3 regions of the Paenibacillus sp. LC231 genome follow, and region 3 is predicted to be linked to each of the others. Evidence: predicted binding sites of a transcription regulator. Region 3 holds the regulator's gene; each other region holds the start of a gene.

Region 1 (7,946 bases), on a different contig from region 3:
ATTGTGAATACCAATGCACAGTATTTGTCCAGACAGCTTGCTTCAATGGGAATCGATGTATACTATCAAACCGTTGTCGGGGATAACATGGAGAGACTCAAGGAGGCTTTGCGGCTGTCCAGCAGCAGAGCCGATATCGTTCTCCTGTCCGGTGGTCTGGGCCCCACACAGGATGACCTGACAAAGGATGCGCTCGCATCTTTTCTAAATCGGTCATTGCATATTGATCGGATGGCCATGGATCGGATTGAACGCTTCTTCCATGAACGGGGTTCCGTAATGACCGAGAACAATCGGCGCCAGGCCCTGGCCATCGAGGGAGGGACTCCGCTTCCGAACGAAACAGGCCTCGCCGTCGGGAATGCGGTATCCTATGAAGGGACTCATTACATTGTGTTGCCGGGACCGCCGAAAGAGCTGATGCCGATGTTTGAGCAGGAGGCCAAGCCTTGGCTTCTGCAGCATGTGCTTACGGGAGAGCTTCCCATCTATTCGAAGATGCTCAAATTCGCAGGCATCGGGGAGTCCGCGCTTGATAAGCGCCTGGAGGACCTGATTACGGCCCAGACCGATCCGACGATTGCGTTGTATGCCAAGGAGGGGGAGGTCACCGTCCGAATCTCCACGAAGGCAGCCAGCGAGGCTGAGGCCATGGTGCGGCTGAATGAGCTGGAAGCCCGGATCCAGGAGAGAGGCCCGGAATTTATGTATGCTAACGAGGATGTGCCCATTGAGAAGGTCATCGTGGATATGATGGCGGATCATAGCTGGACGCTGAGCGCTGCAGAGAGCTGCACGGGAGGCCTTGTAGCGGAGACGCTGACCTCTATCCCCGGGAGCGCGTCCATGTTCCTTGGCGGGATCATCTGTTATACCAACCAGATCAAGGAGAAGCTTGTGCATATCCCGCATGCGCTGCTTGAGGGGGATGATGCGCCGGGAGCCGTCAGTGCAGAGGTTGCCCAAGCGCTTGCGGATCATGTCCGGATGGTAACGGACAGCGACTTTGGTTTATCGGTAACGGGCGTGGCAGGTCCAGGGTATGCTGAACGCAAGCCTATAGGTCTTGTTTACATCGGATTGTCTCAACGGGGAAAAGAAACGGAAGTGCACGAGCTGCACCTTCAGGGTAACCGTGAAACGATCCGGCTCCGAGCTGCGAAGGCGCTGCTCTACCGGCTTTGGCAGCGTCTTGTTGCCTCTAAACAGGTTTAGGGTTGCGGAATAGGGATATCCGCTATTCGAAAAAAGTAAATAATTTACACCTTGCTTGGCAGCTCTTCTTGAATTAACGAACAGTTCCAAGTATAATGGGAAATACGGAAGAACCGTGGCATATCGTATGATGTTGCCACGGTTCTTGTTGTTTATACATAAGGCATGGAGCATATACGGGAAGGGGTGCCGAATAAAAAAACGAATGTATGTTCGAAAAAAAGCTTGGCAAACGTGTCAAAACAAGGTATGATATGACTATCAACAGTGAAGGGTTGTGGAACAATTGTCAGATCGTCGTGCTGCGCTGGAAATGGCGCTTCGTCAGATAGAGAAACAGTTCGGAAAAGGTTCCATCATGAAACTGGGTGAATCCACCCACATGCAAGTAGAGATTGTGCCGAGCGGATCGTTGGCATTGGATATAGCTTTAGGAACCGGCGGCTTGCCTAGAGGCCGGATTATTGAAGTATATGGACCGGAATCCTCCGGTAAAACAACAGTAGCCCTCCATGCGATTGCTGAAGTTCAGAAGGCTGGTGGACAGGCTGCATTTATCGATGCCGAGCATGCTCTGGATCCATCGTATGCAAGCAAACTGGGCGTTAACATTGATGAATTGCTGCTCTCCCAACCGGACACGGGTGAGCAGGCGCTGGAAATTGCGGAAGCTCTGGTACGCAGTGGTGCAGTTGATATCATCGTTATTGACTCGGTTGCTGCACTGGTACCAAAAGCTGAAATTGAAGGCGACATGGGTGACTCCCACGTAGGTCTGCAAGCTCGTTTGATGTCCCAGGCTCTTCGGAAATTGTCGGGTGCTATTAATAAATCGAAAACAATTGCCATCTTTATCAACCAGCTTCGTGAGAAGGTTGGTGTTATGTTCGGTAACCCTGAGACGACTCCAGGTGGACGTGCTCTGAAGTTCTACTCGACGGTTCGTTTGGACGTGCGTCGAATTGAGAGCATCAAGATGGGGAACGATGTGGTGGGTAACCGCACACGGATTAAGGTTGTTAAGAACAAGGTAGCCCCTCCTTTCAAACAGGCAGAGCTTGATATTATGTACGGTGAAGGCATCTCTAGAGAGGGAAGCCTGATCGATATCGGAACGGAACTCGATATCGTGGATAAGAGCGGCGCATGGTATTCTTATTCAGGTGACCGTCTTGGCCAAGGACGGGAGAATGCGAAGCAATTCTTGAAAGAGAATCCGGAGATCGCTAGTGTTATCGAGAACAAAATTCGTGAAGCGAGCAATCTGACCACGGCTGTTCCTGAGCCTTCCGAGAAGGATAAGGAACAAGAGGAAATAGAAGAGCAAGAGTTGTTTAAAGTAGAGTAGCACATTGCTGGTTATCGATTACAGTGTTGAGGACCGTCCGGTGTTTGTAACGCCAGACGGTCTTCTTTGCATTTATTCAGACTTCCAGATGCAGTCTTGGTTATTTTACTCAGAAATGGTGCGGTAGTGAGAGGAGCGACATATGGAAGAAGAGAATAAGGAAATGTCGGAGCAGGCAGAAGCATCAGGTATAGGACATTTTCCGGACCATGAGGATTTGATTGTAACGTCAGTTGAAATGCTGAAAAAGCCCAAGCACCGATACCAAATCGCGTTTGGTCCGTACCTCATGACCGTTCATGAAGATGTGATGCTGAAATACCGGATGTTCAAGGGGAATGTTTTTCGCAAGGAAGAGCTTGAAGAAATTATCGTGGCCGATGAACGACAGAGGGCTTATGTAGAGGCACTGAATCATCTGTCCAGGAAACCCAGAACAGCCAAGGAGATCACCCAGCGTCTGCAGCAAAAAGGTTTTGAGCCGAGCTGCATAGAGACGACGCTGGAGCGATTGGAGAAGGACAAGCTGATTGATGACGCATTATACGCCAAGATGTGGACAGAGCAGCGAATGACCAGCCACAAGAAGGGACGGCTGTGGGTCAAACAGGAGCTGAGACAGAAGGGAATCGGCACGGAGCTGATCTCCGAGGCTCTGGGCGAGATCAGTGCAGATGCCGAATTGGAGAGCGCGCTTGCCGTGGGACGGAAAAAATGGCAGCAAACCCATGGAGAGATGCTGGATCGCAAACGTAAAACGGGAGCATATTTAATGCGTAGAGGCTTCGGCGGGGATCAGGTGCGTCAGGTGCTCAAGCGTTTGGTTGACGAGGATCAGGAAAAGGGCGAGTGGGACGACGAGCTGGAAGATTTCGAATAAAGGGCAGTTTGGGTACTTTTTCGCGAAAGAAATGGTTTCATTGGATGAAACTGACGTTTACCCATTGCTTTCCCTTGACAATATCTTTTTATAAATACTAAAATAAATATGAATCTTTTTATCATAAATTAGAATCCTTTTTCCTTCCAAAAAAGTGACTACTTTGTGAAAGATTCTTTAATCGCCAATTCATAGTGAAATGTATTCCGCTGGCTAAGGCGGGATTTGCGTACGTGATACGGCGTGCGCAGTATGGACGGCAGCTTCCACTGCCGGAAAATTTTATGTATGAATGAGTAACCTGACAATTGCACATTTCCCAAGGAATGCCTTGGAGGAACCAACGAGGAGGTGATCAGATGGATTCCATTTGGTGGATCATAATCGTTCTCGTTGTAGCCGCTATATTCTTTGGGTTCGGTTATTTTATTCGCAAATCCCTTGCAGAAGCTAAAATTTCCAGTGCCGAGCATGCCGCTTTGCAGATCGTAGAAAGTGCGAAGAAGGAAGCAGAAGCATTGAAGAAAGAAACGGTTCTCGAAGCTAAAGACGAAGTTCATAAAATCAGAGCCGAAGCTGAAAAAGACACTCGTGAGCGCCGGAATGAAATTCAACGGCAGGAGCGCAGATTGTTGCAAAAGGAAGAGTCGCTGGATAAAAAAATAGAATCTTTGGAACGTAAAGAAGAACAAGTGGCGAACAAAGAGAAACGAATAGAAGAGACACAGCAGCAAATCGATGCCATTTACAAGAAACAAACGACAGAACTGGAGCGCATCTCCAATCTGACGATGGAGGATGCCCGCAGCATTATTCTCAGTAATGTTGAGCAGGAAGTTCGTCATGAAACCGCTCAGATGATTAAAGAAATCGAGCAGCAGGCGAAGGAAGAGGCAGATAAGAAATCACGCGAGATCATTACGCTGGCTATTCAGCGCTGTGCGGCTGATCACGTCGCGGAGACCACGGTATCTGTTGTCACTTTGCCGAATGAAGAAATGAAGGGCCGGATTATCGGACGTGAAGGCCGGAATATTCGTGCGCTTGAGACCCTTACAGGGATTGACCTTATTATCGATGATACTCCGGAAGCTGTTATTCTCTCCGGTTTTGATCCGATTCGCCGTGAAATTGCCCGTACAGCTTTGGAAAAGCTTGTGGCGGACGGACGGATTCATCCGGCTCGTATCGAAGAAATGGTGGAGAAATCCCGCAAGGAAGTGGACGAACGCATTCGCGAATACGGAGAACAAGCCACTTTCGAGGTTGGCGTTCACGGCTTGCACCCAGATTTGATCAAAATTCTGGGCCGACTGAAATTCCGTACAAGCTATGGACAAAATGTGTTGAAACACTCCATGGAAGTGGCCTATTTGACTGGCCTGATGGCCGGCGAACTGGGTGAAGACATCGTGCTTGCGAAACGGGCAGGACTGTTGCATGACATCGGGAAAGCGCTGGATCATGAAGTGGAAGGATCGCACGTTGAAATCGGCGTGGAGCTGGCGAAGAAGTATAAGGAACATCCGGTGGTTATCAACAGCATTGCCTCTCATCACGGTGATTGTGAAGCAACTTCGGTTATTGCCATGCTGGTTGGCGCAGCTGACGCATTGTCTGCTGCAAGACCGGGAGCACGCAGAGAGACGCTTGAGACGTATATCCGCCGTCTTGAGAAGCTCGAAGAAATTTCCGAATCCTTTGAAGGCGTTGAGAAATCCTACGCCATTCAAGCGGGACGTGAAGTTCGCGTCATGGTACAGCCTGAGAAAATCGACGATGCCGAAGCATTCCGCCTGGCGCGTGACATTACCAAAACCATTGAGAATGAACTGGATTATCCGGGTCATATCAAAGTCACCGTCATCCGGGAAACCCGAGCGGTGGATTACGCGAAATAGAGTTTGGACCTTAAAAAGTGGCCGCAATCCGGCCACTTTTTATCTTTCAAGTACCGAAAATACAGTTTTGGACATTTATGAATCGGGAACGGTCCTGCCGGGAATCAGGACAAGCATCCCTGAAGGAGTGATTGACATCAACGTATTATTCATCGGAGACATTGTCGGCAGTACAGGGCGTAAAGCTTTGAAGGCTTCTCTTCCAGAGCTGAAGTCCAAATATAATCCGCACATCATTATTGCCAATGGGGAGAATGCTGCTTCAGGGCGAGGCATTACCTCGGCCATCGCCAATGAATTTTTCAATTGGGGCATTCATGGCATCACTTTGGGTAACCACACCTGGGATAACAAGGACATTTTTGAGTTTATTGATGATGAGCCGCGCATGATTCGTCCGGCAAATTTTCCGCCCGGCACCCCGGGGCGTGGATACACAATCATCAAAGCGAACGGCAAACAGCTGGCGATCGTGAATTTACAAGGACGAACCTTCCTGCCAGCCATCGATTGCCCGTTTCGCGCTGCCGATGACATTGTGGATGAGCTTCGCCAGAAGACGAAGTGCATTCTGGTGGATTTCCATGCCGAGGCGACGTCGGAGAAGATTGCCATGGGATGGCATCTGGAAGGCCGCGCCTCGATGGTGGTCGGAACGCACACCCACGTGCAAAGCAATGACGATACCATACTGCCGGGAGGAACAGCTTATATTACGGATACCGGCATGGTGGGCTCCAAGGAAGGCATCCTCGGCATGCAGCGTGATGCGGTGATGTATAAGTTCAAGACCCAGCTTCCTGCCCGTTTCCAGGTCGACGAAGGTAAATGGCAGTTCCATGCGGTATGCGTGGATATGGATGAGGACACGGGAAGAGCCCGGAAGATACAGAAAATCCGCATGTACGAAGACGAATGGCGGATGGATTAAAAAAGGCGGAATCCGTTTAATTAAATTAGGAACGGATGGTAAAAAGCAGGAATTTTTTCCCCTCTCACGAATAACATCTAGTAAGCGGAAGCAAACCATCACTCAACATTCCCAGGGGAGGTACTTACCATGGAAGTATTAAAAGTTTCAGCAAAATCCAATCCTAATTCAGTTGCAGGGGCGCTCGCTGGAGTTCTTAGGGAGCGGGGCGGAGCGGAACTGCAAGCGATTGGGGCGGGAGCACTGAACCAGGCCATTAAAGCGGTAGCGATTGCCCGGGGATTTGTAGCACCGAGCGGGGTGGATTTGATTTGCATCCCTGCTTTTACGGATATTGTGATTGATGGCGAAGACCGGACGGCAATTAAATTGATCGTAGAACCTAGATAAATTTCGAATGTTGAGGTATTAGCCTGTTTACTCTACTTGGTGTAAACAGGCTTTTTGCTGTGACAAGTTCAGAAGGGAGATGAGCGGCGCGATGCGTACGGTTGATTTTCACTGTGATGTTTTGAGCAAAATGTGGGAAGCTCCCCAAGCCTCCTTTGTGGACGACCCGCATTTGGATGTAACGCTGCAGCGCATGGAGGAGGGCGACCTGGCCCTTCAGGTGTTCGCTGTTTTTTTATCGGAGAAATGGGGTAGACCATCCTTTGAACGGGTGCTGGCACAACTCGATACATATCGCAGCCGCATCGTTAAACCGGGACATCTTAAGCCCCTGCTCTGGCGGGAGCAGCTCCAAGAGATCAGACAAGGGCAGCATGGACGGTTCGGCGTTCTGTCCTTGGAAGGCGTTGACGGGCTGGAGGGGAATTTATATTACGTCCAGCTCTTGTTTGAGATGGGCGTGCGTTTGATGGGGGTTACCTGGAATTATGCGAACTGGGCTGCGGATGGAGCATTAGAGCAGCGAAATGGGGGATTCACGGAACGGGGACGGCAGCTGATAGAGCTATGCCATTCGACGGGCATCATTCTGGATGTGTCTCATCTGTCCCAAGCTGGCTTCTGGGAGCTCGTGGAGCTGACCAAAGGGCCTATCATCGCCTCGCATTCCAATGCGTACTCCGTCTGCCAGCATCCCCGGAATTTGAATGATGAGCAGATAAGGGCACTAATTGCGCTAAACGGAATGATTGGAATCACGTTTGTGCCCTGGTTTATCCGCAGCGGAGTAGATCGTGTGAAGCCGGAGGACATATTGCCGCATATCGAGAAGATTTGTGAGCTGGGCGGTGAAAAGCACATCATGTTTGGTTCGGACTTCGACGGGATTGATCAATGGGTTGCCGGGCTTGAGCATCCGGGCCGGTATCCTGAATTTCAGGAGCTGCTGCTTAAACATTACCCGGAATCGATGGTAAAGGGCTGGATGTCGGAGTATGCCCTCCATTTTCTTGAGCAGAATTTACCTTCATTGTCAGCCCAAGCATAGTAACCTTTCGCATAACGACCATGATTCGAGGATAACTTTGACAATCCTGTTGCAGATTGCTCGTGAATCGGAAGAAGGCGGCCTGAATCACCCGGGTTGCCTTTTTATTTTTGGGTAATAGAGAGTATAATAGGTGATGGCATGTACAGCATATAGAGAAAAACAAGGAGTGAGACAGATGAGTAAAACTGTACCTGTGGGTGTATCCGCCCGCCATATTCATTTAACCCAAG
Region 2 (7,946 bases), on a different contig from region 3:
GAAGCGCTCCTGGCTGCGCGAGTCGCTCCGGGCCGGAAGCTTTATTTGGCGCAAAGAGCCGTTTATGGCATTGTTTTTCTATATAGGCTTAATCGTGCCGATTGCCGCGCCTGTCGTGGTTGCCTATAACTTGATGTACGTGCCGATCGTTCACGGCATTATCCCGGGGACCTTCCTGATGGGCTTGCTGCTGATGGCGCTGCTGATGAGTCTTGCCCACCTGCTGTTTCGCAAGAGCAAGCTCTGGGTGTTCGGCTTCGTGTTCTGTCTGTTCTATGAGTTTGTCCTGTTATGGCAGATGCCGGTGGCCTGGTTTACCTTCTGGAAGTCGACATGGGGGACCCGGGAAACACCGCAGGATATTGAAGCTAGAGAGAAGAAGGAAGCCCGCAAGCGTAAAGGCAAAAAATTCGGATTACCGTTCTGATCGTGTCAAAGCGGTTGAAGTGAGGATGACAAATGGGTAAAAAACAAAAAACAGCCCTCAATGTTCAGCGAAAAAATCGCCGCAAAATCATCAAAGTTACGGCACAGGTCGTTGTATTGGCCGTAGTAGCCGTCCTGCTGGCGGATGCGATTTTCGATTTTCGCACCTATAAGGAGCCGGACAGAGCGGCTTGGCGTCAGGATCAGGGCTTTATTGCGCTATCCTATTTTGGGGTCGGCCGCACCGGGACATCCAAGCTCGTATCCAAGAGCCAGCTGGATGCACAATTGAAGGCTTTATATGAACAGGGCTACACCACGATTTCGCAGCAAGATATTATCGATTATTATCGTAATGGCAAGAAGCTGCCGGATAAAGCGCTGTATCTGTCCTTTGAAGATGGACGGAATGACTCCGCTCTGTTCGCGCAGCCGCTGCTGGAGAAATACAACTATAAGGCCACCTTCCTGTCCTATGCGGACAAAATGGGCAACAGTGAACGGAAATTTCTGCAGCCGAAGGATATGCTGAAGATGACCCGCACCGGTTATTGGGAGCTGGGGACCAACGGCAACCGGCTGACTTATATTAATATTTTTGATCGTGAAGGCCGTTATATCGGCGTTAAGGATGAGGGTGAACTGACCAGCAAATCCAACGTGGAGTATTACAACCACTATTTGATGGATTTCATTCGCGACGAGAACATGATACCGCTCGAGAACCGCGCGGAGATGGAAGAACGGATTCAAGCTGATTATGAGGCGATGAATAAAGTCTACACGGAATCGCTGGGTTATGTTCCAGGGACATATATGATCATGCACGCCAATGCGCTTGGCAGCGGCATGAATCAGCTTGTAGCCGATGCCAATACGGAGCAGATTGAGCAGTTGTTTGGGATGAATTTCAACCGGGAAGGTATGGCTTTCAACTCGCAGGATAGCGATCTTTATAATCTGACTCGGGTCCAGCCTGCTCCTTACTGGTCCACCAACCACCTGTTGATGAAGCTGCACAAGGACCAGGGACAACCTATGCAGTTTGTGCGGGGGGACAAGCAGCAGGCTGACAACTGGGAGCTGCTCGGCGGAGCGGTTGAATTTTCGGATAACCGTTTCGTGGTCACATCGCCTCCGTCTCAGGCAGGGACGGTTTATTTAAAAGGTAGTGAAGAGACTGACGTAACCGTCTCGGCTAAAGCGCTCGGTAATGTGGTAGGACGGCAGTCCATCTATGTCCGTTACGACAGGACCAAGGGCTCTTACGTAAGGCTCCTTCTGGAGAACAATAACGTGGTGGTAGAGCAGAAGCGAGCAGGTCAAGCGCCCGAGGAACTGTTCACTTATTCCCTGCCGAAGGTCGAGTGGGGTGAAGAGGATCTGCAATTCGACAAAGCATCGGTATATACCAAGGAACAGACGCAGGCCGGAGATCGGGATGATGAGAATGAGTATCCGGTCAACATACTTGGCAACCGCTCGTTGGAGATTTCGGTGAAAGGTCATTCCGTGTCGGTGAGTGTCGATCAACAGTTAATTCTGGACCAGCAGCCTGTGGATGTTTCGATTGGCGCAGGGGGCGTGGCGTTTGAATCGCAATATCACGAGCAGAGTGAGAAGGATGATATTTACGACGCTATTTTTGAAGATGTCAACATAACATCTGAGCCTCCGGGCGGCGATCGGAAGCTGCTGTTTACGAACAAGCCGTCCGGACTGACCGGAGTCCTGACAGGCGTGCAGAGAAGTTTGAACCGGGCGGTTGACTGGGCTGTGGAGACCTTTTAAAATTCGGATGGCGTAGGACGTGAACAAGAATGAAGAATCGCAGGAGGAAATGGGCAGGAGCAGTGGTGCTGATGGCTTTGTGCGCTGCTGTCTTCTTCTGGTGGCTGCGCACCGAAGAGCAGGAGAAAGCACTGCAGCCTCAGATACCGCAAACGGGAGTAAAGCTGTCTGCCTGGATTACGGATTGGCAGTGGAGGACGGGCATAACCGATATGGAGCAGCTCGGCAGCGAGCTTGAAGAGATCCATTTTTTTGCAGCCTACTTCAATCATAAAGACGAACTCCATTTTACTTCGGATTTTCGGGAGGGGCTGCCTGAATTTCAGGAGATTTCCCGGAAAGGGGAGCAGCTTCGCCGGGTCCTGACCATCGTAAACGATCGCTTCGATACCGATGGGACGGCGGATCAGAAGGATCCTGAGCTCATCTCCCGGATCGTGGCTACTCCGGAAAGCCGCAGTCTGCATATCGGGCACATTCTGACTGTAGTATCCCAGCATGGCTTTCGTGGCGTCGAGCTGGATTACGAGAAGGTACGCAAGGAAGATTGGGCGAATCTGTGCGCTCTTTACGAGGAGCTGTATGAACGTTTACAAGCGGAGGGTTTCTCTCTTCGAATCGTCCTGGAGCCGGGGATCTCCCAGTCATCCTTGGAGTTGTTGCCGGCAGGCCCGGATTATGTCGTGATGGCCTATAACTTGTACGGAGGGCATAGCGGACCGGGGCCGAAGGCGGATCACGCCTTGATCAGAAAGCTGGCGGACAAACTGCGCGGGATTCCGGGAGACCATGCCATCGCACTGTCGGTTGGAGGGTTTGACTGGGCGAAGAACGGCAAGGTTGTCTCTTTAACGGAAAAGCGTGCGGTGGAGCTGGCGCATTCCATCACGGAAGTGCCGAAGCGGGATTCGTCAAGCGGTGCCCTGTATTTTGAATATACGGACGACCAAGGCATCGGCCATACGGTATGGTATGCAGATGGAATGACCATCGCCGGCTGGATGGATACGGCGAGAGATGCAGGTGTTTCGAAGATTGCGATATGGCGGCTTGGCGATATGGAAGAGGATACGTTGAAACAGCTGAAGGAATACCACCAGCAATTCCAACATAAGTGAATCTTATATGAAAAAGGACATCCCATGGCTCTAAGAAGCCACTTGGGGTGTCCTTTTGCGTAAAGTATGACTAAAGTTGTAATCAGGCAGTCCCTCTGTGCGGATATACGCTCCGAAAGGGGGCTGGATTAATGGATGAGTTTCGAGGCTCTCGCTTTACGGACAAGACCGCCGCTGGCCCGGTTGATCGGTTTCTTGAGCGCAATCCCGATCATCAGCGCAATTGCGGCAAAGATCAGCATGAACAGGACATCCCGGATGACAATATCCCATAGAATGCCGCCAACGGCTTCCCGCATCATGCTAATGGCGTAGGTGAACGGCAGATAAGGATGCAATGCCTGGAAGAAGGGCGGCGTCATCTGGATCGGGAACGTTCCGCCCGCGCCCGCGAGCTGCAGCACGAGAAGTACGATGGCCATCGCTTTTCCGACATTGCCGAATACGGACACCAGCGTATATACAATCAGCATGAAGATGGAGCTGATCAGCAGCGCAAACAGGATGAACCAGCCCGGATTCACCACATAGGTCCGCAGCAAATAGATATCACCCAGGGTGACGAATAGCGCTTGGAACAGGGCAATGGTGAGAAAGGTTAAATAGCGTCCGAAGTAAACCTCGATGCTGCGGAAGCTTCTCTCTTCCTCATGAACCTCAACGGAGAGCAGGGAAACGAGCAGCAGGGCACCTACCCACAAGGATAAAGTCGTGAAGAAGGGAGACATGGCGGACCCGTAGTTCGGAATCGGATACAGGCGATTCTCTTCCAGCGTTACAGGCTCGGCAAAAAACTGGCTTTCGAGCTCGAAATTATTTTGAAGCAAATCAATGACCTCTTGAATATCACCCTCAGCTTCCATCTCACGGAGCCGATTCGCCAGCTGCGTAATCCGAAGCTCGGCCTCCGGCAGACGGCTTTGGGCAAGCTGCACTTCTTCTCCGCCTACTTTGAGACCTTTCCGGGCGTCTTTGAGCAAATGCTGAATGTCGGGGACGCTGGCAAGCGCCTGGGTCAGCTCCTGCTGCACACGCTTGGCCGTGTCTGCGCCCTTGGTGAAGGCTTTGCTTATCGCAGGACCGATCTCCGTATCGTATCGGCTTAACAGCGTGTTGGTCAGTCCCGTAATGTCATCGTTCAGCTTCTTCAACTTATCAATGGAATCCGCGGGCGCTTCTTCTCCCCGTTCCACGGCTTGGGCTATCGTTTGGAGCACGGATTGAGCTGAGGTCCATCGTGCGGCAATATCCTCGAGCTTGGCCGCCCCGGCAGCTGCTGCCGGGGAGATGGAGCCCAGCCGCTTGAACAATTGACCCAGCCGGGCTGCTGCTTTCGCTGCGGTCTCTGCGCGTTCCTGCGCAGCGTTCAGGCGGCTGGCAAGCTCCTTCGGATCGATATCGGCTTGCCCCAGAGCGTCCAGCACTTGCGAGAGCGCACCGGTGGTTGCAGCCAGTACCTCCAAGTCCTGACGCAGAGTTGGCTCCAGCGATTTGGATGCACCGGCGGCCTGATTCGCGAACTCCGCCAGCGCACCGGCCATGGCCTTGCCGTCCGTGGCAATTCCTTCAAGGCGAGGCAGGGCGGCGTCGGCTTGCTGAACCAATCGGTTGGCCAGCTTAATATCCTTTGCGGCTGTGCCCACCGCATCATTGAGCTCCGGAAAGCTTTTTTCGAGCCGGAACAGAAGACTTCGTACTTTATTGATGGCCGGGAGCTGGTTCTCGATCTCAATCCCGAGCGTGTTGAAAATCTCGAAGATGGTGCCGTTGGCGGTTTTGATGAAATTTTTGCTGATTTCCTCCACAACACCGGATGCGCCCTGGGCCGTCACTTTGGGAGAAATGGCGTTGATTTTTTCGTTCGTATAATAGAGGATCTGAGCTTTGACAGGCTCATTGGTCAGCACGGTGCCGATCCGGGCAGAGAAGTTCTCCGGAATAATGATAGCAGCATAATCATTGCCGCGCCGTACACCCTGAATGGCGTTCTCGCGATCATCCGTAAAACGCCACCCCAGCTTCTCATTGTGATGGAGGGACTCCACGATTTCCTTTCCCAGGTTAATGGGCTGATCGCGGAGGGTGGTGCCTTTATCCAAGTTGGCAACGGCAATGGAGATGCCGGAGGTCTGGCCGTAGGGATCCCAGGAGGCCTCAATGTTAAACCAGGCATACAGAGAAGGTAGAATAGCGAGCCCGACGATGATGACACTTGCAGCCCAATTAAGGATGATTCTCTGGATATCGGCAGAATATATGTGGAAGATATTCTTCATGGAGCGCTCCTGTCTTGTACGTAGTTGGTGTTAGTATGCCGCCAAATCCGTGCCAAGATACGAAACGAGCCGATCCTTTATCTCTTCCTTGAAGGTGTGCCATTTGCAGAGCAGATAGCCATCATATCCGCGGCATAAATACTGGACCTGCAGCCCTTCCTCGGCTGTACCGCTCTGGCCATGAATCCGGATGCCGCGCCTTCTCATTTGTTGTTGTAGGAACCAGGCATGATCAGAATATCCTTTTTTAATGAGCTGCAGATTTAAGATATAGAGTTCACCCATTTTCAGTTTAAGGGTCTTGAGAATCTGAATATCCCTCTCGAGAACTGACTGAATGAAGTGATGCAGCAGATAATCTCGGATCAGGGCTTCGTCTTCTAGCGAGGGCGGAGGAGGAGTGGAAGGTTTCATCATAAGAGACACATCCTCAAACATAAATAAATACAAGAACATATGTTCTATATAATACACATGCTATGCCAACAATATACGGCGCGCAACCATTAATTTCTGGTAATTGTTATTTGCCTCCAGTGGATTCATGACGGCATATCGTTTACACTCCTGATAACTGCATTCATCAGGAGGCGATTCATTCATGATTCTTCATAAAGGCGAAATACTGTTCAGGCAAGGAGATAGCGGGGATCATCTATACCACATCCGGAGCGGAATGTTCAAGGTAACCCGTCTCCATCCGAATGGCAATATGGTGCTTTTCAATATTTTATATCCCGGTGAAACGGTGCCGCACCATTCCCTGATCAGCCCGAAGGAGACACATGGAACGGCGATCGCTCTGATCCAGAGCGAAGTGGAGGTCATATCGGCTGATGCGTGGTACCGCCAGCTTGCGGAGGATTCGCAGAAACCGCTCGAGGTTGCCAGATTGCTGCAGGAAAAGGTGCGGTTCATGCAGATGAGGCTGGATCACTTGACGGTCGGAGGACCTGCGGAGCGGCTTGAGCTGCTGATCCAGTGGCTGGACGAGTATTCACAGGGAATACACTTGACCGAGTATCTGACGCAGGAAGAGATCGGACAGCTGATCGGCGTGAGAAGAGAAACGGTAAACCGGCTGCTGCGGGAACAGGGCAAGCATATCTAGTTCGGAATTTTGAGGACGGTATGAACGCCAGGGTACATAGGTTTATAAAATGCGCATGACCAGAACCGGCATATGGTTTTGTTCTTCGCTGAATAATAGTCGACAGCAAGCGTGTTCCATCTAAAAAGGGTGCCTGTCTTTATGCAAGACAGGCACCCTTTGATGGTGTAATACGGTTATTTTAATCTTCCAATGTACCAGCCGGGCCGAAAAATTCATAATGAATCCGGTCCGAAGGTACCTCCATCGATTTCAAATGACTGTTCACGGCTCGCATGAACGGAACGGGGCCGCAGAAGTAGAAGTCCGCCTTGGCATCAACGGTTTTGCGCAGGAAATCAAGATCAATATAGCCTGCTTGGTGACACTGATCCTCCGATTCCGGTTGTTCATAAATGATATAAGAGGTTAGCTGCGGATATTTGGAGGCAAGCGCATCGATGTGAGCTTTCATCGCATGCTGGCTTCCGCACTTGGCCGCATGAATAAAGGTTACGTTTCGGTCAGGCTGTTCCAGCAGCACGGTTTCGAGCATGGCCACCATCGGGGTTAAACCGACGCCGCCGCTGATCAAGACAAGCGGAAGATCGCTGTCCGTATCCAGCGTAAAGGTACCGGCCGGAGCCGTGACCTCAAGAACGGTCCCAACCTCGGCATGGTGGTGCAGCCAAGTGGAGACGACGCCGGCAGGCTTTCCTTCCAACTCATCTTCACGCTTGACCGTAATTCTGTAGTATGGTTGACCCGGTGCGGACGAGAGACTGTAATGACGATTATGATAATAGGCTTCACCTTCGGGTTTCACCCGGAGCGTGATATATTGACCGGGTTGATAAGCGGATATTTCGCCGCCGTCCTGCGGGACCAGATAAAAGGAAGTGATAACGGAGCTTTCTTCCACCTTCCGGTCAATGACAAAATTGCGGTATCCGCTCCAGCCGCCGGCCTCGTTCGCGGCTTGTTGGTACATATCCGCTTCAATGCCAATGAAGACATCGGCAATAGCCCCGTAAGCTTCGGCCCAGGCCTCGATAATTTCCTGCGTTGCAGCGTCTCCCAGCACTTCCTTCATGGCGGCGAGCAGCGTTTCGCCAACGATTGGATAGTGCTCGGGCAAAATGTTTAATGCCCGGTGTTTGTGTCCGATCTGCTTAACAACCGGGACGATCGCTTCAAGACGGTCGATATGGGCTGCGGCGGCGTATACGGCATTGGCAAGGGCAA
Region 3 (7,946 bases):
CGGTAACTGCTCAATTTCCGCTGGAGTACTTAAATGGTTTTAAATTAGATGGTTTATTTATGTCATTTGAAAAACATTTATATCAGCTGAGCTGGAAGCCCATGGAACAAGAAGGAATCTATCAGTTGCGTTTTTACGGATCGGAACAGGATTTTCAGTTAAAGGCCGACAAGGAATCTGTCCGGAGATTTGGTTCCCAAATTAAACAGGACTGGGATGAGGCTCCGCTCGTTTAATAATAGTAATCATTTTGACTTATGGTTATGGAGAATCGTTCATAGAATGAAACTACTACAGAATCACCCTCTATAAGGGGAGATTCTTTTTTTTTGTTTTTTTCGGAAGAGGGGAACCTTTGCTGACCTCCATGACTCTAATTAGATGAGGTGAATCGGTTGGAGCTGGAATACTTGAAGCAGATGACGGTGATGGACACACAGGCACTGGATAAAATCATGAGCTTGTATGGAAATGATATCTGGAATTACGCTTATTTTCTGACCAAACAGCAAGCACTGGCAGACGATATTGCTCAAGATGTGTTTATTAAAGCTTATTTTGGCATACATACATTTCGCGGTCAGGCGTCGTTAAGAACGTGGCTGCTCACGATCACACGACATACCGCGTTCCGGTACAAAAAGGCTTTTTTCTTTCGGAAAGTGACCCTTAAGGACAGACTGCACATCGATGCGTCAAGTCGGTCCGCGGAACTGGAGTATCTGGACGGGCAGTACACGGATGAAATATGGGCCATGATTATGACTTTACCCAGGAAGTTTAGGGAGGTGCTCATCTTGGACCTTTACTATGAGATGTCAATCAATCAGATTGCGGAGTTCCTTAACCTAGCGGCGGGTACCGTAAAATCCAGACTGTATCGGGCAAGGAAAAAAGTGCAGAACCTGTTAAAGGAGAATGGAGATGAATGAGGATAAACCAGACTGGTATTCCCGGGTTTCAAAGGGACCTTTTCCAAATGAAAAATTTACGGCTGAAATGAAAAAAAACGTCCAGATGTCCGTGATCCGTGACGAAGGTAGGCCTAAGCGCCGAAAGTATCTACAAGTTGGCTTTATAGGCGTGCTGCTGCTTCTGGTTATGTTACTTGCCATACAGCTGCCTTTTGACGGTGAGAAACAACAGAGAGCTGGGGATGTACCACCACATAAGGAGGAGACAATTCGGGCACAAGGATTTACAGATCAGGGAAGGCTCAGTGTGGTTGCTGTGGAAAAGGAAAAAATCACGACACTGGGAGCTCCTAGCTGCTTCGGTATCGAAACGGACCAATCGTTTACCGGAAACTACATCGTACGATATAGCGATAATGAAGTTACGGATGAAGTAACCACGCTGGATGATCTTACTTTTATTCAGCCAACTTCTGCAGCTGTCCATATGGTTCGATTGCCGTTTCTGGATGCGGATGTATTTATTCTTGCACCGCAATACCAGGACTGTCATGCCATACAGATCTACGCATTCGCCGTGGAGCATGATACGGGCAAGGCTGTGCAGCTCAGGTTTCAAGATGAATTAACGGTGTCCTATACTTCCTATTACAGACCAGGTACTGCACCCATGGTGAAAGACAATAAGCTTGTTCTGCAGTCCACGGAGGGGCCGGGTGGGGAAGGCTCGCCGGATTATAAACCTTTACGGCTGTATCGGCTGGATCTTAAACAAGGCATTATGGAGCAAACAAACTAGCTATGATCAAGTTTTTGTGATCTATATAGAAAAAGCAAGAGGTTACCATCCAATTAAGGGAGGTAACCTCTTATTCATAGATCTATGAGATTAGTGGACATCCCGGAAGAGTCCGATTACTTTACCGAGAATCGTAACATGGTTCAGGCGCAGTGGCTCGTAGGTAGGATTCTCCGGTTGCAATCGTACATGATCCTTCTCTTTATAGAAGGTCTTTACAGTTGCTTCGTCTTCCTCTGTCATCGCTACTACAATGTCGCCATTGTCTGCAGTTTGCTGCTGGCGCACAATGACATAGTCACCGCTGTGAATGCCAGCTTCGATCATACTGTCACCGACAACCGACAACATGAACACCTTATCGTCGCCTACATAATGCTGCGGGAGCGGGAAATAATCCTCAATGTTTTCCATGGCTGTAATAGGAACACCTGCAGTGACTTTACCAACAACAGGCACTCTGGCAATGGTGTGGGTAAACAGATTCGCGCTCTCGGACTCTTCTTGGCCAAGCAGCTCGATTGCTCTTGGTTTCGTAGGGTCACGGCGAATTAGGCCTTTCTTCTCCAAACGGTCAAGATGTCCATGGACCGTTGAACTGGAAGCTAGTCCGACAGCCTCTCCGATTTCCCGGACAGAAGGCGGGTAACCCTTGCTACGAACTTCGTTGCGGATAAACTCTAAGATCGCCAGCTGGCGGCTGGATATTTTCGACATGCCGTATCAACCCCATTTAGTAACGTTTGGGAAAATTATAACATAGAACTTCCGTTCGTACAAACATAAGTTCTAAATATAAATAGAACAAATGTTCTTTTAGGTATTGAATCAAACAAGTGTTCGTGTTATTATAGATTCATAAGAGAACACTTGTTTGGGAGATGATGATTCCATGTTGAAATACAGTACATACCGCAGCATTTATGAGAACGTTCCAGTGCAAACGATGAAGTCCCCGGAGACTTGGATCCATCAATTAAAGTCCAGAATTGAATCCATTCCTTTTATAAAGCTTTTATTCATCCTGTTGATCGTAGCTTCTTTTTGGACAGGGGCATACTCTGTTTTTGCCGGGGGGATGGACAAGCCCACAGGGGAGAAGCAGGTTATTGTTCAATATGGTGATAGTTTGTGGCGGATTGCTTCCCTTCATAAACCGGCAGATATGGATACACGAGTATATCTGGATAGCATCCGAAGAATGAATGGATTGAAAGGTCCGGATATACAGGCCGGAGAGGTGTTGTCTTTACCAGTCTGGTAATGGGATGACACTAACAGAAACTCTTTCCTTATATATGTCCCTACTTCTCGCTTCATATTTGTAGTATTGCCTGACGATGTGATTTCACGCAGTGTAAGCGTGTTTATAATAGACGAGTATTGATTTCTTAACAATGAGGAACCCATTTATAGGGAGCATATGTTCATATTTGTTCTTAATAAGAGTTTGCAAGGGCGCTGTTGCCTTGACAAGCTCTTTTTCACATGTTTAAGTTATACATGATATCGGAATTGGAGGAGAAGTCATGGACATCGATACTTTGGTTGAACGCATCAATGTACTAGCAAGAAAACAGAAGAGTGAGGGATTGACCGCGGATGAGCTCAAAGAACGGGCTGAGCTTCGGGAAATATACCTTAACAATATTCGCAGTAACTTTAGACAACAGCTGGAATCGATCGAATGGGTTGATGAAAATGAACAAAAAGGCGGCCCGCGATTAAAGCATTAGTCGATGAACTGGCATCTGGATCTACAACAGTGGATTCAGGACCAGATAGAAGGATAGAATTATAATACTTGGGGTGCCGATTATTCGTGGGAATCGAATACGGTGACCCCAAGTTTATATGGATTGGTAATATTTTGAAATTGAGTCCAGGGGGAACCATATGTCACGATCATGGGAAAGAAAAGTCAACAAAAATATGTCACAGCTCAACAAGCAGCGTAAGAAGCAGGGGCTGACCTCGTACCAAGGCTCTGCCGTTAATGATAAGCATGACGTGTTTAAAGGACGTAAGTATGTACTTCCGTTAGTGCTTGTTGCATTGGCTGGTTTGTATGCTCTTCTCGGAACGGCGACGTCACAGGCAGCCGGCGGAAGCAATGACGTGTTGAATTGGGTTGGTGTCAGCTTGTATATTCTGTTGGCGCTTATGATTTTCTTGCGCAAGCCTTACTTGAAGATTGAGCGTGCTTCCGTATCCACGATGAAGTTCAATCGGGAACGTCGTTTGGCTGTATCGGATATCGAGAAAATCAAATTGGCTTCGGGCTCCGTCGTGATCCAAGGCAAGGGAAAAGCAGGCAACTGGGTATTCTCGCGCATGATGAATCTTTATGATACGAAAGCGATGGGCGAAAGATTGGAAGAGTTCGCAAAGACTCATCAAATTCCAGTGGAGCATAATTAACAAATAAAATAGATCACAGTGGTATATGAGGAGTGGGAGAGACATGCCGATAGCTGCGGTTTTGTTTGATTTGGACGATACCTTGTTGTGGGATGAACGTAGTGTGGAAGAAGCGTTTGAAGTGACTTGCCAGGCCGGAGCGGACGAGACCGGCGTTGATGCCAAAGCACTGTTGGCCGCAGTACGGGAAGAAGCGAGAGCATTATATGAATCCTATGATACCTTTGCTTTTACCAAAATGATCGGAATAAACCCTTTTGAAGGCTTGTGGGCTAATTTTACGGCTGGATCGCAGCCTGAATTCAGACAGCTGCAGGAGCTGGCACCCGTATACCGCAAGGAATCATGGCGGCGCGGACTTCAGCGCCTGGGCGTTGATAATGAAACATTGGCCCAAACGTTGGCCGAACAATTCGCTGCTGAACGCAGAACAAGACCATACGTATATGAAGAAACGTTTGAAGTTCTGAAGGAACTGCAGGGGAATGTAAAGCTGCTGCTTCTTACGAACGGAAGTCCAGATCTGCAGCAGGAGAAGCTGGACGGTGTTCCAGAACTGGTTCCTTATTTTGATCATATTATCATCTCGGGCGATTTTGGCAGAGGAAAGCCGGATGTTTCCATCTTCCAGCATGCACTCGACTTGTTAGGTGTCGAGGCGGATCAGGCCGTGATGGTGGGAGATAAGCTGACCACAGACATTAAAGGCGGAAATGCGGCTGGACTGCATACGGTTTGGATCAATCGGGTAAACCGACCTCATGATCCTTCCATTCAACCGAAGTTTGAGATCAAACATTTATCGGAGCTGCATGCCATCGTAGCATCCCTATAAACCATGCAATAAAGAGCTTACACCCTTATATTTGGGTATTCGATTGTACATAGGAACAGCCATAACTTCGGAATTTTGCGGTTATCGGCTGTTTTTTTGTTAGTTATACGATCGGACTACAACCTTGCAGCTGGCTATGATAAACGTCACACAATTGTAAGCTGCATGAGATAGAAGTAACAGAATAATGCGATATAATGGAATAGGAAACTTAACGAGGTTTGGAAATGACCATTACGTGAATGAACCATACATAGCCCTATTTTGTAAAAGAGGTGTAGAGCATGACCCGAAAAAAGATGGCCCTAATTGCAGCTATGGTGCTGATGGCGGTTGCGCTTGCCGCATGCAATGACAGCAAGGCAGAATCCGGTGACGATGTGATGGCGGAACCCATCATCGTCGAGCTGTCTCTGACGCCGGAGAGCATTAAGGCTGGCGAGAAGGTATTGATCGAAGCGAAGGTGACGCAAGCCGGAAGTCCGGTGGAAGACGCGAACGCTGTGGAATTTGAAGTCACGCTGGAAGGCGGCGGCGTTCAGGCGAAGGTCCCGGTTAAGCATGATCAAGGCGGGGTATACAAAATGGAGAAAACCTTCGATGAGGCAGGAACCTATCGGATTGTTTCACATGTCACGGCGAGAGGACAACATTCCATGCCGTTAAAGGAACTGAAGGTAACAGAGTAACGCATCGTAAATAAATAAGGCAGCGCATGATCCCGGGAAGCGGATTGATGCGCTGCCTTATTCCATTTTCCTGTTCAATCAGCTTCCATGAACCTTAGGGCTTATTGGAATTGAGGATCTTCTACCGGTGTGGCTACCCATCCGTTCTCCTCAATGAAAAGACGAACGGCGATGATTTGCTTGTTCTCCATCAATGTGAAGAAGTGAGGCGTGTTTTCCGGTACGGAAATGACATCGCCTGGCTCAAGCTCTACATTAAAATAACCGACATCGTCGGAGCCCTTAATAATGAAAATTCCTTTTCCGCCGACAATCGCACGGATTTCGTCTTCCGAGTGGGTGTGAACCTCTTCGAATTTTTTCAGCAGGTCCTCTATATTAGGCGTGGACTCGGATAGTGTGATGACATCCCAGATTTTGTAGCCGCGTCTTGCAGCCAAGTCACGAATTTCTTCATCAAAGATGTCCAAAATGCGCTTCTTATCGTCATCACTCAGCTTGAAATTTTCTTGAAGCGCTGCCGGGAGTTTTTCCATATTCCAGTGCTCGTAAACAACCTCTTGGTTATTCAGGAATTCCCGAACATTCTCTTCCCCAGTAATGCGTTCGTTCGTGTTGCGAATCACAATCTCTGCCATAGCTTTAACCCTCTTTCTCCCGTTGGATTAATATGTATTATAGCCCCCCTCACAGCATTTGTCATCTGCAAATGTTGATTTGTACCCATTGCAACGCAATATTTCGGCTTTTCTATTGAAAAATATTCTGATACACTAAGATTTAACGTTTTCGGGGGAGGTTTATGAGTTGAACAAGCCTAGCTTACAAGAAGTACTTAAAGAACGAATATTAATTCTTGATGGTGCCATGGGCACAATGATCCAGCAGGAGGACCTCTCAGCTGAAGATTTTGGCGGTCCGGACCTTGATGGCTGTAATGAAATGCTGGTCATCCATCGGCCGGATGTCATTCAGAAAATACATGAACAATATCTTGAAGCAGGTGCCGACCTGATTGAAACCAATACGTTTGGCGCAACCTCGGTTGTGCTTGCTGAATACGATATACCTGAACTTGCCCGAGAAATTAACCTGAAAGCGGCTCACTTGGCCCGCGCAGCTGTTGAAAAATATTCCACGCCGGACAGCCCGCGTTATGTGGTCGGAGCGATGGGGCCGACAACGAAGACGCTCTCGGTTACCGGCGGTGTGACCTTTGCCGAATTGATTGAGAGCTACGAGGAGCAAGCCGTTGCCTTGGTTGAAGGCGGCGTTGATGCACTTCTGCTTGAAACATCGCAGGATACATTAAACGTGAAAGCCGGGAGCATTGGGATCCGCCAAGCGTTTGATAAAACGGGAGTCACGCTCCCAATCATGATATCCGGAACGATTGAGCCGATGGGCACGACGTTGGCCGGACAAAATATTGAAGCTTTCTACATTTCATTAGAACATCTGAATCCCGTATCCATTGGCCTAAACTGTGCAACGGGCCCGGAATTCATGCGTGACCATATTCGCTCCTTATCCGAAATGTCCAGAAGCGCGATCAGCTGTTACCCTAACGCGGGTCTCCCGGACGAGAATGGGCAGTACCATGAATCTCCTGAATCGTTGGCTCAAAAGATGGGGGCTTTTGCTGAAAAAGGCTGGCTTAACATTGCCGGCGGATGCTGTGGGACAACACCCGACCATATTCGCGCATTAAAACAAACGATGGATGGCTTCTCCCCACGACCGCTGGATGGTGGACATTTGCCGGCATTATCCGGTATCGAGCCGGTATATATCGAGCAGGAAAATCGACCGTACATGGTAGGGGAGAGAACGAACGTTCTGGGTTCCAGAAAGTTTAAGCGTTTAATCGTAGAAGGTAAATACGAGGAGGCCTCCGAGATCGCCCGTGCACAGGTCAAGAATGGCGCGCATGTCATTGATGTGTGCGTACAGGATCCGGATCGTGAAGAATCGGAAGATATGATTAAGTTCCTGGAGCTCGTAGTTAAAAAGGTTAAAGTGCCGCTTATGATCGATACGACGGATCCGGCAGTCATTGACTTGGCGCTGCAATATTCGCAAGGGAAAGCGATTATTAACTCCATTAACCTTGAAGACGGTGAAGAGAAATTTGAGCATGTGATCCCGTTGGTGCATAAATACGGTGCCGCGGTTGTCGTTGGAACTATTGATGAGTCCGGTCAGGCAATCCATCGCGATGACAAGCTCAAGGTGGCCCAGCGTTCATATGATCTGTTGGTGAACAAATATGGGGTCTCGCCAGAGGA

The links. Region 3 encodes LexA, which represses DNA repair genes until DNA is damaged. Its sites were predicted from a motif close to CGAACATATGTTCG; they were not measured.
Region 1: recA (recombinase RecA) is a predicted target of LexA. The motif match lies at 1,418-1,431, and genes of this name have one in related genera.
Region 2: AK95_RS31140 (YhjD family protein) is a predicted target of LexA. The motif match lies at 6,061-6,074, and genes of this name have one in related genera.

The regions. Positions count from the first base shown of each region.
Region 1 is NZ_JFOM01000015.1:367,460-375,405, forward strand. It holds gene AK95_RS11815 (competence/damage-inducible protein A) at 1-1,215, shown strand, start outside; gene recA (recombinase RecA) at 1,502-2,563, shown strand; gene AK95_RS11825 (regulatory protein RecX) at 2,706-3,443, shown strand; gene rny (ribonuclease Y) at 3,803-5,344, shown strand; gene AK95_RS11835 (TIGR00282 family metallophosphoesterase) at 5,481-6,275, shown strand; gene AK95_RS11840 (stage V sporulation protein S) at 6,405-6,665, shown strand; gene AK95_RS11845 (dipeptidase) at 6,757-7,713, shown strand; gene pduL (phosphate propanoyltransferase) at 7,892-7,946, shown strand, end outside.
Region 2 is NZ_JFOM01000056.1:158,789-166,734, forward strand. It holds gene AK95_RS31120 (glycosyltransferase family 2 protein) at 1-427, shown strand, start outside; gene AK95_RS31125 (polysaccharide deacetylase family protein) at 460-2,217, shown strand; gene AK95_RS31130 (glycosyl hydrolase family 18 protein) at 2,247-3,335, shown strand; gene AK95_RS31135 (YhgE/Pip domain-containing protein) at 3,464-5,611, opposite strand; gene AK95_RS31140 (YhjD family protein) at 5,642-6,028, opposite strand; gene AK95_RS31145 (Crp/Fnr family transcriptional regulator) at 6,213-6,722, shown strand; gene hmpA (NO-inducible flavohemoprotein) at 6,904-7,946, opposite strand, start outside.
Region 3 is NZ_JFOM01000005.1:82,221-90,166, reverse strand. It holds gene AK95_RS01995 (hypothetical protein) at 1-236, shown strand, start outside; gene AK95_RS01990 (RNA polymerase sigma factor) at 396-932, shown strand; gene AK95_RS01985 (hypothetical protein) at 925-1,713, shown strand; gene lexA (transcriptional repressor LexA) at 1,804-2,430, opposite strand; gene AK95_RS01975 (LysM peptidoglycan-binding domain-containing protein) at 2,606-2,977, shown strand; gene AK95_RS01970 (DUF896 domain-containing protein) at 3,243-3,449, shown strand; gene AK95_RS01965 (hypothetical protein) at 3,610-4,134, shown strand; gene AK95_RS01960 (HAD family hydrolase) at 4,178-4,969, shown strand; gene AK95_RS01955 (FixH family protein) at 5,254-5,658, shown strand; gene AK95_RS01950 (cupin domain-containing protein) at 5,760-6,296, opposite strand; gene metH (methionine synthase) at 6,466-7,946, shown strand, end outside.